Regions from separate parts of the Tessaracoccus pujii genome, predicted to be linked through region 2. Evidence: riboswitches for the same ligand, from Rfam matches in the RefSeq annotation. Region 2 holds a riboswitch; the other holds the start of a gene.
The links. Region 2 has a riboswitch for thiamine pyrophosphate ahead of thiM (hydroxyethylthiazole kinase). Riboswitches for the same ligand answer to the same signal wherever they lie in the genome.

Region 1 (3,655 bases), 1.3 Mb from region 2:
GACGGTCGCCCCGAGGCTGTCGGCGGTGGCCAGGCGGAGGTAGTTGGCGAGGCCGAACTCCCCCTGGACGGTCAGGGAGCGCCAGAGGAGGTTGGCCAGGGGCAGCGCCAGCAGCCCGACGACGACCGCGACGGTCGCTGCGATCGCGGGCCAGTCGCGGACCAGGGAGAGGGGCCGCGCCCCTGCACTCTCGGGATGCAGGCGCAGCGCGCGGGTCATCCGCGCCTGGGCGTGGCCACTGACCCACAGGGTGGCGGTGACGATCACCAGTTGGGCGACGGACAGCGCCGCCGCGGCCGGCAGATCCAGAAGCTGCGTGGTGAGGAACCAGATCTCGGTCTCGACGGTCTGGAACCGCGTCTCGCCCAGCACCATCACGATGCCGTAGGACGAGGCGCTGAAGAGGAACACCAGGGAGGCTGACGACAGGAGCGCCGGCGCCAGCGTCGGGATGGTCACCGTCGCGAGGACACGCGCCGGGGAGGCCCCCAGGGTCGCGGCGGCCTGACCCAGCCGAGGGTCCAGACGCGCCCAGAAGGTGCCGACGGCGCGCACCACCACCGAATAGTTGAAGAACACCATCGCGGCGAGAATGGCGGCCACCGAGCCTCCCAGGCCGAGCCATCCGAGGAGGCCGTCCTCGCGCAGCAGGGAGCCGAACGCCACACCCGCCACCACCGTCGGCAGCACGAACGGAACCGCCACCAGCGCGCGCAGGGTGTCGCGGCCGCGGAAGCTGCACCGGTACAGCACGTACGCGCCCGGGAGACCCAGCGCAAGGCAGGCCGCCGTCGTGGCGAGGGCCGAGCCCAGGGTGAACCGGACGGCCCGCCAGGTGCGGGGGGAGTTGTAGACCGCGGTGAACCCGTCCAGCGTCCAGGCGGCACCGTCGTGGAAGCCGCGCGCGATGAGAGCGGCCGCCGGCCAGGCGAAGAACACCGCGAGGAAGGCGGCGGGGATCGCCGCGGCGACCACCCACCCGCCCCGCCACAGTGCCCGGGTCAACTGGTGGCGTCGGTCCACGCCCGGATCCACTCGTCGCGGGAGGCGCCGATCTCCTCCTGCGGCACCTCGATGGGCGCGTCGGGCAGCGCGGCGAACCTCTCCCACTGCTCAGGAAGGGGGGTCCCGGGGACGACGGGGAACATGTAGAGGTTCTCCGGGATGGCCGCCTGGACCTCAGGCGTGAGCATGAAGTCGATGAACTTCCGGGCCCCCACCTCGTTCTCGGCGCCCGCGATCACGCCCGCGTACTCGACCTGCCGGAAACAGGTCTCCAAGAGGGCCACGGTCGTGGACTCGTCGCCGGAGACGGTGAAGGCCGGCGAGGTCGCGTAGGACAGGACGAGCGGCCGGGGGCCCTTGCCGTCGGCGCCGGAGAAGTCGGTGTAGTAGGCGTCCGTCCAGCCCGAGGCGATCTTGGTGCCGTTGTCCATCAGCGAGCGCCAGTACTCCAGGTAGCCCTCGCCCTTGGCGCCGACGGTGGCGATGAGGAACGCCAACCCCGGCGACGACGACGCCGGGTTGGTGACCACCAGGAGGTCCTTGTACTCGGGCTCAGCCAGGTCGTCGAGGGTGACCGGCACGGGCAGGGCGTGGTCCTCGAACCAGGCCTTGTCCGCGTTGATGCAGACGTCGCCGTAGTCGACGGGGGTGAGATCCGGGGCCTGGAACTCCTCGGGCACCGTGGCCGCGGCCGGCGAGGTGTACGGCGCCAGGACGCCTTCGTCCGAGGCACGGGACGCGAAGGTGTTGTCGATACCGAACACCACGTCGCCGAGCGGGGAGTCCTTGGTGAGGATCAGCTGGTTGACCAGCGCGCCCGCGTCCCCCGGCGTCGTATAGGTCACGTCGTAGCCCGTCTGCTCGGCGAACGAGGCCTTCAGCTCGTCCGGCAGCGTGAACGCGTCGTGGGTGAAGACGGTGAGGGTGCTGGTCTCTGTGGGCCCGGCTGCCGAGGACGGGCCGGTGGTCGTCGTGGACTGCGGCGAGCCCGCGCAGGCGACGAGGGCGAGCGCCGCGACCGAGGCGGCAAGGGTCCTGGTGGTGGACGTCCTGGACATACGTGTCTCCTTTCGGAGGCTCGGCGAGGCCGAGGAGATTCTCACTCCCTACGCCGGTGCTAACCGGATCAGGTTGAGGGTCTGCGGCTTCCCGCACTCTCAGCGCCCCAGTGGCGCTCCCCTGTGTGTGCGCCCAGGCTATACCGTCGCGACGCCGGCGGAAGACGGGTCCGCGTCAGGTGATCTCTGCGATCCGCAGCATCGCGTCGCGAATCTGGCGCGCGCGGAGCTGTCCGATGCCCTCCACCTCGAGCAGGGAGCTCACCGGGGCCCCGGACAGCTCCTGGAGGGTGAACCGGTCCACGAGCTTGGCCACCAGAGGCGACGGCAGGCGGCCGACCATGGTGAGGAGCCTGACGCCGCGGGTGGTCAGCAGCTGTTCCATGGGCGGGTTCGAGCCGAAACCGAGGCGCTGGGCCACCAGCTGGCCGCTGAACAGTTCCTCGGTGGAGAAATTGTGCAGGCGCGCCAGGTCGAACTCCGCCGGCTCGTCGAGGTTGTGCGCGTAGTCCTCTGTCAGGAGCCCCGCGACACCGTCGAAACTCGTGGCGAGTTCAGCGTGCTGCATGGCCACCATGCGTCCCTCGACGCCGAGGACGTCGGCGTGGAACTGCATCTCGGAGGACAACCTGCGCGTGAGCTCCAGGCGGTGCACCACGTGAGTGAGGTCCCGTAGCGTCACCTGCTCGCCGATCTCGAGGGCGGTGAACTGATCCATCAGGTCACCCAGCCGCGTGACCACCCGTGCCAGGGTGGCCAGGGTCTGGTTGGCCCGGCTGATCACCTGGGGGGCGGTCTCGACGACGTGGCGCCGGCCCTCGAGGAAGAGCGAGACGGTGGACATGGAGGCCGACACCGTCACCACGGGCACACCGGAGGCCTGGGCCGTCCGGTCGGCCGAGCGGTGGCGGGTTCCGGTCTCCGCGGTGGGGAGGTCACCGGCCGGCACCAGGTGCACGCCGGCCGCGATGATGGTGGAGAGATCCGTCGACAGGATGATGGCACCGTCCAGCTTGGCGAGCTCGCGCAGTGCCTGCTCGGTGCACTCGACCCCGATCTGGAAGCCTCCCGAGCACACCTGGTGCACCTTCGCGTTGTTGCCCAGCACGATCAGGGCGCCGGTTCCCCCGAGCAGAATCCGGTCCAGGCCCGCGCGGAGCGGGGTGCCGGGCGCGAGCAGTTTCAGATAGCGACGGACCGTGGACTTGGGCAACGCACCTCCCCGTGGTGATCCGCCCAGTGTAGGGGCCGCTAGGAGCGTCCGGGGTCGTCCGAGAGCCGGGCCTTTCGGTCCGTGCGCTTGACGTTGCGGCGGACAGGGCGGTCGTGCCAGAGGATGGTGGCCACCATCACCAGGCCGCCGACGGCCGCGAGCAGGAAGAAGACGGTGCCCAGCGCCGGATAGCCCAGGAGGCGGGGACCGACGTCGGCGAACATCAGCAGGGCCGCCGCGATGGTGATGGCCGCGAGGATCAGGGCGGTCGACAGGCGGTTGGCCACCTGCTGCAGCACCATCAGCATCCGGCTCTCATCGAACGCGTCGATCTTGAACGCCAGTTCGCCCTCGGTGAGCGCGTCCATGAGGCGGTTGG
Region 2 (3,655 bases):
CGAACGAGCGCGCCTGCTCGACGCCGCCCCAGGTCACGCCGTCGACCAGGAAGTGATCGTCGAAGCCGGTGTTGAACGTGACGGTCCGCACCACTGGGCCCACGGCTCCCCCTCTCGTGTCCGGCGCCGTCGTCGATGACGGATCGGCCTCCAACCTAGCGATCCCGCCCCTCAGTCGTGCCCGGCGGGGGTATCTGCCACGATGGGGCACATGTTGGCGCTGGCGAAGACGCGGCCGGGCCCGGGGCTGGAGTTGATCGAGCTGCCGCGCCCCACCCCGAGTTCGAACGAGGTCCTGATCCGGGTGATGCGGACAGGCATCTGCGGAACCGACCTGCACATCGACGGCTGGGACGGTTGGGCGTCGCAGGTGGTCACCACCCCACGGGTGCTGGGACACGAGTTCTGCGGCGAGATCGTGGAGCTCGGCTCGTCGGTGACCGGTCTCGATGTGGGCCAGTTCGTCTCCGGCGAGGGGCACTACGTGTGCGGGCGCTGCCGGGCGTGCCTGGCCGGGCGGCGGCACCTCTGCCGCAACACCCGCGGCATCGGGTACCACGTCGACGGCGCATTCTGCGAGTACTTCGCCATGCCGGCAGGCAACGTGTGGGTGCACAACTCGCCCGTCGACCCGGACGTCGCGGCGATCTTCGACCCGTTCGGCAACGCCGTCCACGCCGCGCTGCAGTTCCCCGCGCTGGCGGAGGACGTGCTCGTCAGCGGCGCCGGGCCGATCGGCATCATGGCCGCCCTCGTCGCGAAGTTCCAGGGTGCGCGCAACGTCGTCATCACGGACCTGGGCGACGAGCGGCTGGAACTGGCGCGACGGGTGGGCCTGAGCAACACCGTCAACGTGTCGCGGGAGAACCTGGCGGATGTTTACGGGCGCTTCGACATGCACGAGGGGTTCGACATCGGCCTGGAGATGTCCGGCTCGGGCGCGGCGCTCACGTCGATGATCCAGCACATGACACACGGCGGTCGGATCGCGCTGCTTGGCACCCCGACGAGGCCGCTGGAAGTGGACTTCGCCACCATCATCTTCAACATGCTGACCATCCAGGGCGTGACCGGGCGGCAGATCTTCGAGACCTGGTACGCCATGAGCGCGTTGCTGCGCTCCGGGCTGGACATCTCGGGTGTCATCACGCACCGATTCCCCGCGGCGTCGTTCCGCGAGGCGTTCGACGTCGCGGCCGCCGGGCACGCGGGCAAAGTCATCCTGACCTGGGACGAGTGAGGACCACCATGTCATTCCTGGACCACATCCGCAGCGAGCTCACGCAGCTGCGGAACGACGGGCTGTACAAGACGGAGGCGCCGCTGACGACGGCGCAGGCCGCGCACGTCGGCACGCCGTCAGGCGAGGTGATCAACCTGTGCGCCAACAACTACCTGGGGCTGGCGAACTCGAAGGTGCTCATCGACGCGGCCAAACGGGCGTACGACCGCTGGGGCTTCGGCATGGCGTCGGTCCGGTTCATCTGCGGCACGCAGACGCTGCACCAGGACCTGGAGGCGCGCCTGACCGCGTTCCTGCGCAGCGGGAGGAACGGGCACGACGGGTGGGACACCATCCTCTACTCCTCGTGCTTCGACGCCAACGGTGGACTGTTCGAGACCCTGTTCGGCGCGGAGGACGCGATCATCTCCGACGAGCTCAACCACGCGTCGATCATCGACGGCGTCCGCCTCAGCAAGGCCGCGCGCTACCGCTACCGCAACCGCGACATGGCGGACCTGCGCGCGCAGCTTGAGGCGTCGCGGGGGGCGCGCCACCGGGTGATCGCCACCGACGGCGTGTTCTCGATGGACGGCTACGTCGCACCGCTGGACGAGATCTGCGCGCTGGCCGATGAATACGACGCGTTGGTGATGGTGGACGACTCGCACGCGGTGGGCTTCGTCGGCGCCACGGGGGCCGGTACCCCGGAGCGGTTCGGCGTCACGGAGCGGGTGGACATCCTCACCGGCACGCTGGGCAAGGCGCTGGGCGGGGCGTCGGGCGGCTACACCTGCGCACGGAGGGAGGTGGTGGAACTGTTGCGTCAACGGTCGCGGCCCTACCTGTTCAGCAACTCGCTGGCACCGTCGATCGCCGCCGCGACCATCGCTGCGCTGGACCTGCTGGAGACGTCGTCGGATCTGCTGGACCGGTTGGCCGGGCACACGGCCTACTTCCGCCGCCGGATGGTGGAGGAGGGTTTCGAGATTCCGGAGTCGGACCACCCGATCGTGCCGGTGATGCTCGGCGACGCCGTCCTGGCCGCCCGGATGGCCGATGAGGTGCTCGCGCGGGGAGTGTACGTACGGGCGTTCTCCTTCCCCGTCGTGCCTCGGGGTGCGGCGCGGATCCGGACCCAGATGTCGGCGGGATTGTCGCGGGAGGACCTGGACGCGAGTGTCGCGGCGTTCGTGGCGGCCCGCGCCGCCGTCGCGGACTGAGTGGGGCGCCCTGGGCCGCGGGAACGATCCCCCAGTGCGCGTGTCCCCGCGTGGACCCAGGCGGGGACACCCGCACTGGGGGATCGTTTCCGCGCCCGTGGACCCCTGACGATCCGCGCGCGGGTGGGGGTCTCCGGCCCGTGAACCACCCCTGGTAGGCTCGATCACAGCCGGGGTGCCCCGAGGTAGGGGCTGAGAACACACCCGCAACACCTGATCTAGGTCGTGCTAGCGAAGGGAGCCACCTCCATGACCATCCCCAGCCTCACCATCGACGCCGCCGCCGCCGCCGGCGGATCCCACACACACGACGGCACCGCCACCGTCGCCGCAATCCTCAGCGCCGTACGCACCGCGACACCACTCGTGCACTGCATGACCAACACCGTCGTGCCCGAGGTGACTGCAAATGTGCTGCTCGCCGTCGGCGCCGCGCCCGCGATGATCGACCTCCCCGAGGAGGCGGAGATCTTCGCGACGGTGGCCTCGGCGCTGCTCGTCAACGTCGGCAACGGCCTCAGCGAGCAACACGAGGGCATGCGTCGCGCCGCCGCGGCGGCGGACCGGGCCGGCACCCCCTGGGTCCTCGACCCGGTCGCCGTGGGCGCCCTTCCCGTGCGCACCCAGCTCGCCCGCGACCTCCTCGCCCACCGTCCCGCCGCCATCCGCGGCAACGCCTCCGAGATCCTCGGCCTGGCCGGGGCGAGCGGCGGCGGTCGCGGCGTGGACGCCACCGACGAGGTGGAGGCCGCCGTCGAGACCGCCCGCGAGATGTCGCGACAGACGGGAGCCGTCGTCGCGATCTCCGGCCCCGTCGACGTGATCGTCAGCGAAGGCCGCACCACCCGCGTCACGGGCGGGGACCCCCTCATGCCGCTGGTCATCGGGACGGGGTGCGCGCTGGGCGCGACGGTCGCGGCCGCCCTCGGCGCCGCACGCGCCACCGGCCACAGCGCCCACGACGCCGTCGTCGCCGCGCACGCCGTCTTCGGCGCCGCCGGCCTCACCGCCGCCCGCCAGGCGCAGCACCCCGCCAGCTTCCGGACCGCCTGGCTCGACGCCCTGCACGCCCTCACCCCCGACGAGGTCGCGTCCCTGGTCACCCTCGAGGAGGCCGACGAGGCCACGTCCGGCGAGCCGCGGGAACGGCCGTGACCCAGGCGCGCCCCGGGCTGGCCGATGCCGTCGACTGGCGCCTCTACTACGTCAC

Region 1: linked by a shared signal. The riboswitch ahead of ACX1D0_RS09010 (thiamine ABC transporter substrate-binding protein) and the one ahead of thiM (hydroxyethylthiazole kinase) in region 2 are both predicted to bind thiamine pyrophosphate.

The regions. Positions count from the first base shown of each region.
Region 1 is NZ_CM137012.1:1,848,359-1,852,013, reverse strand. It holds gene ACX1D0_RS09015 (ABC transporter permease) at 1-1,023, opposite strand, end outside; gene ACX1D0_RS09010 (thiamine ABC transporter substrate-binding protein) at 1,002-2,063, opposite strand; TPP riboswitch at 2,092-2,196, opposite strand; gene disA (DNA integrity scanning diadenylate cyclase DisA) at 2,239-3,276, opposite strand; gene ACX1D0_RS09000 (ABC1 kinase family protein) at 3,315-3,655, opposite strand, start outside.
Region 2 is NZ_CM137012.1:3,163,677-3,167,331, reverse strand. It holds gene ACX1D0_RS14735 (PfkB family carbohydrate kinase) at 1-103, opposite strand, end outside; gene tdh (L-threonine 3-dehydrogenase, zinc-binding type) at 212-1,240, shown strand; gene kbl (glycine C-acetyltransferase) at 1,249-2,445, shown strand; TPP riboswitch at 2,607-2,702, shown strand; gene thiM (hydroxyethylthiazole kinase) at 2,695-3,600, shown strand; gene thiE (thiamine phosphate synthase) at 3,597-3,655, shown strand, end outside.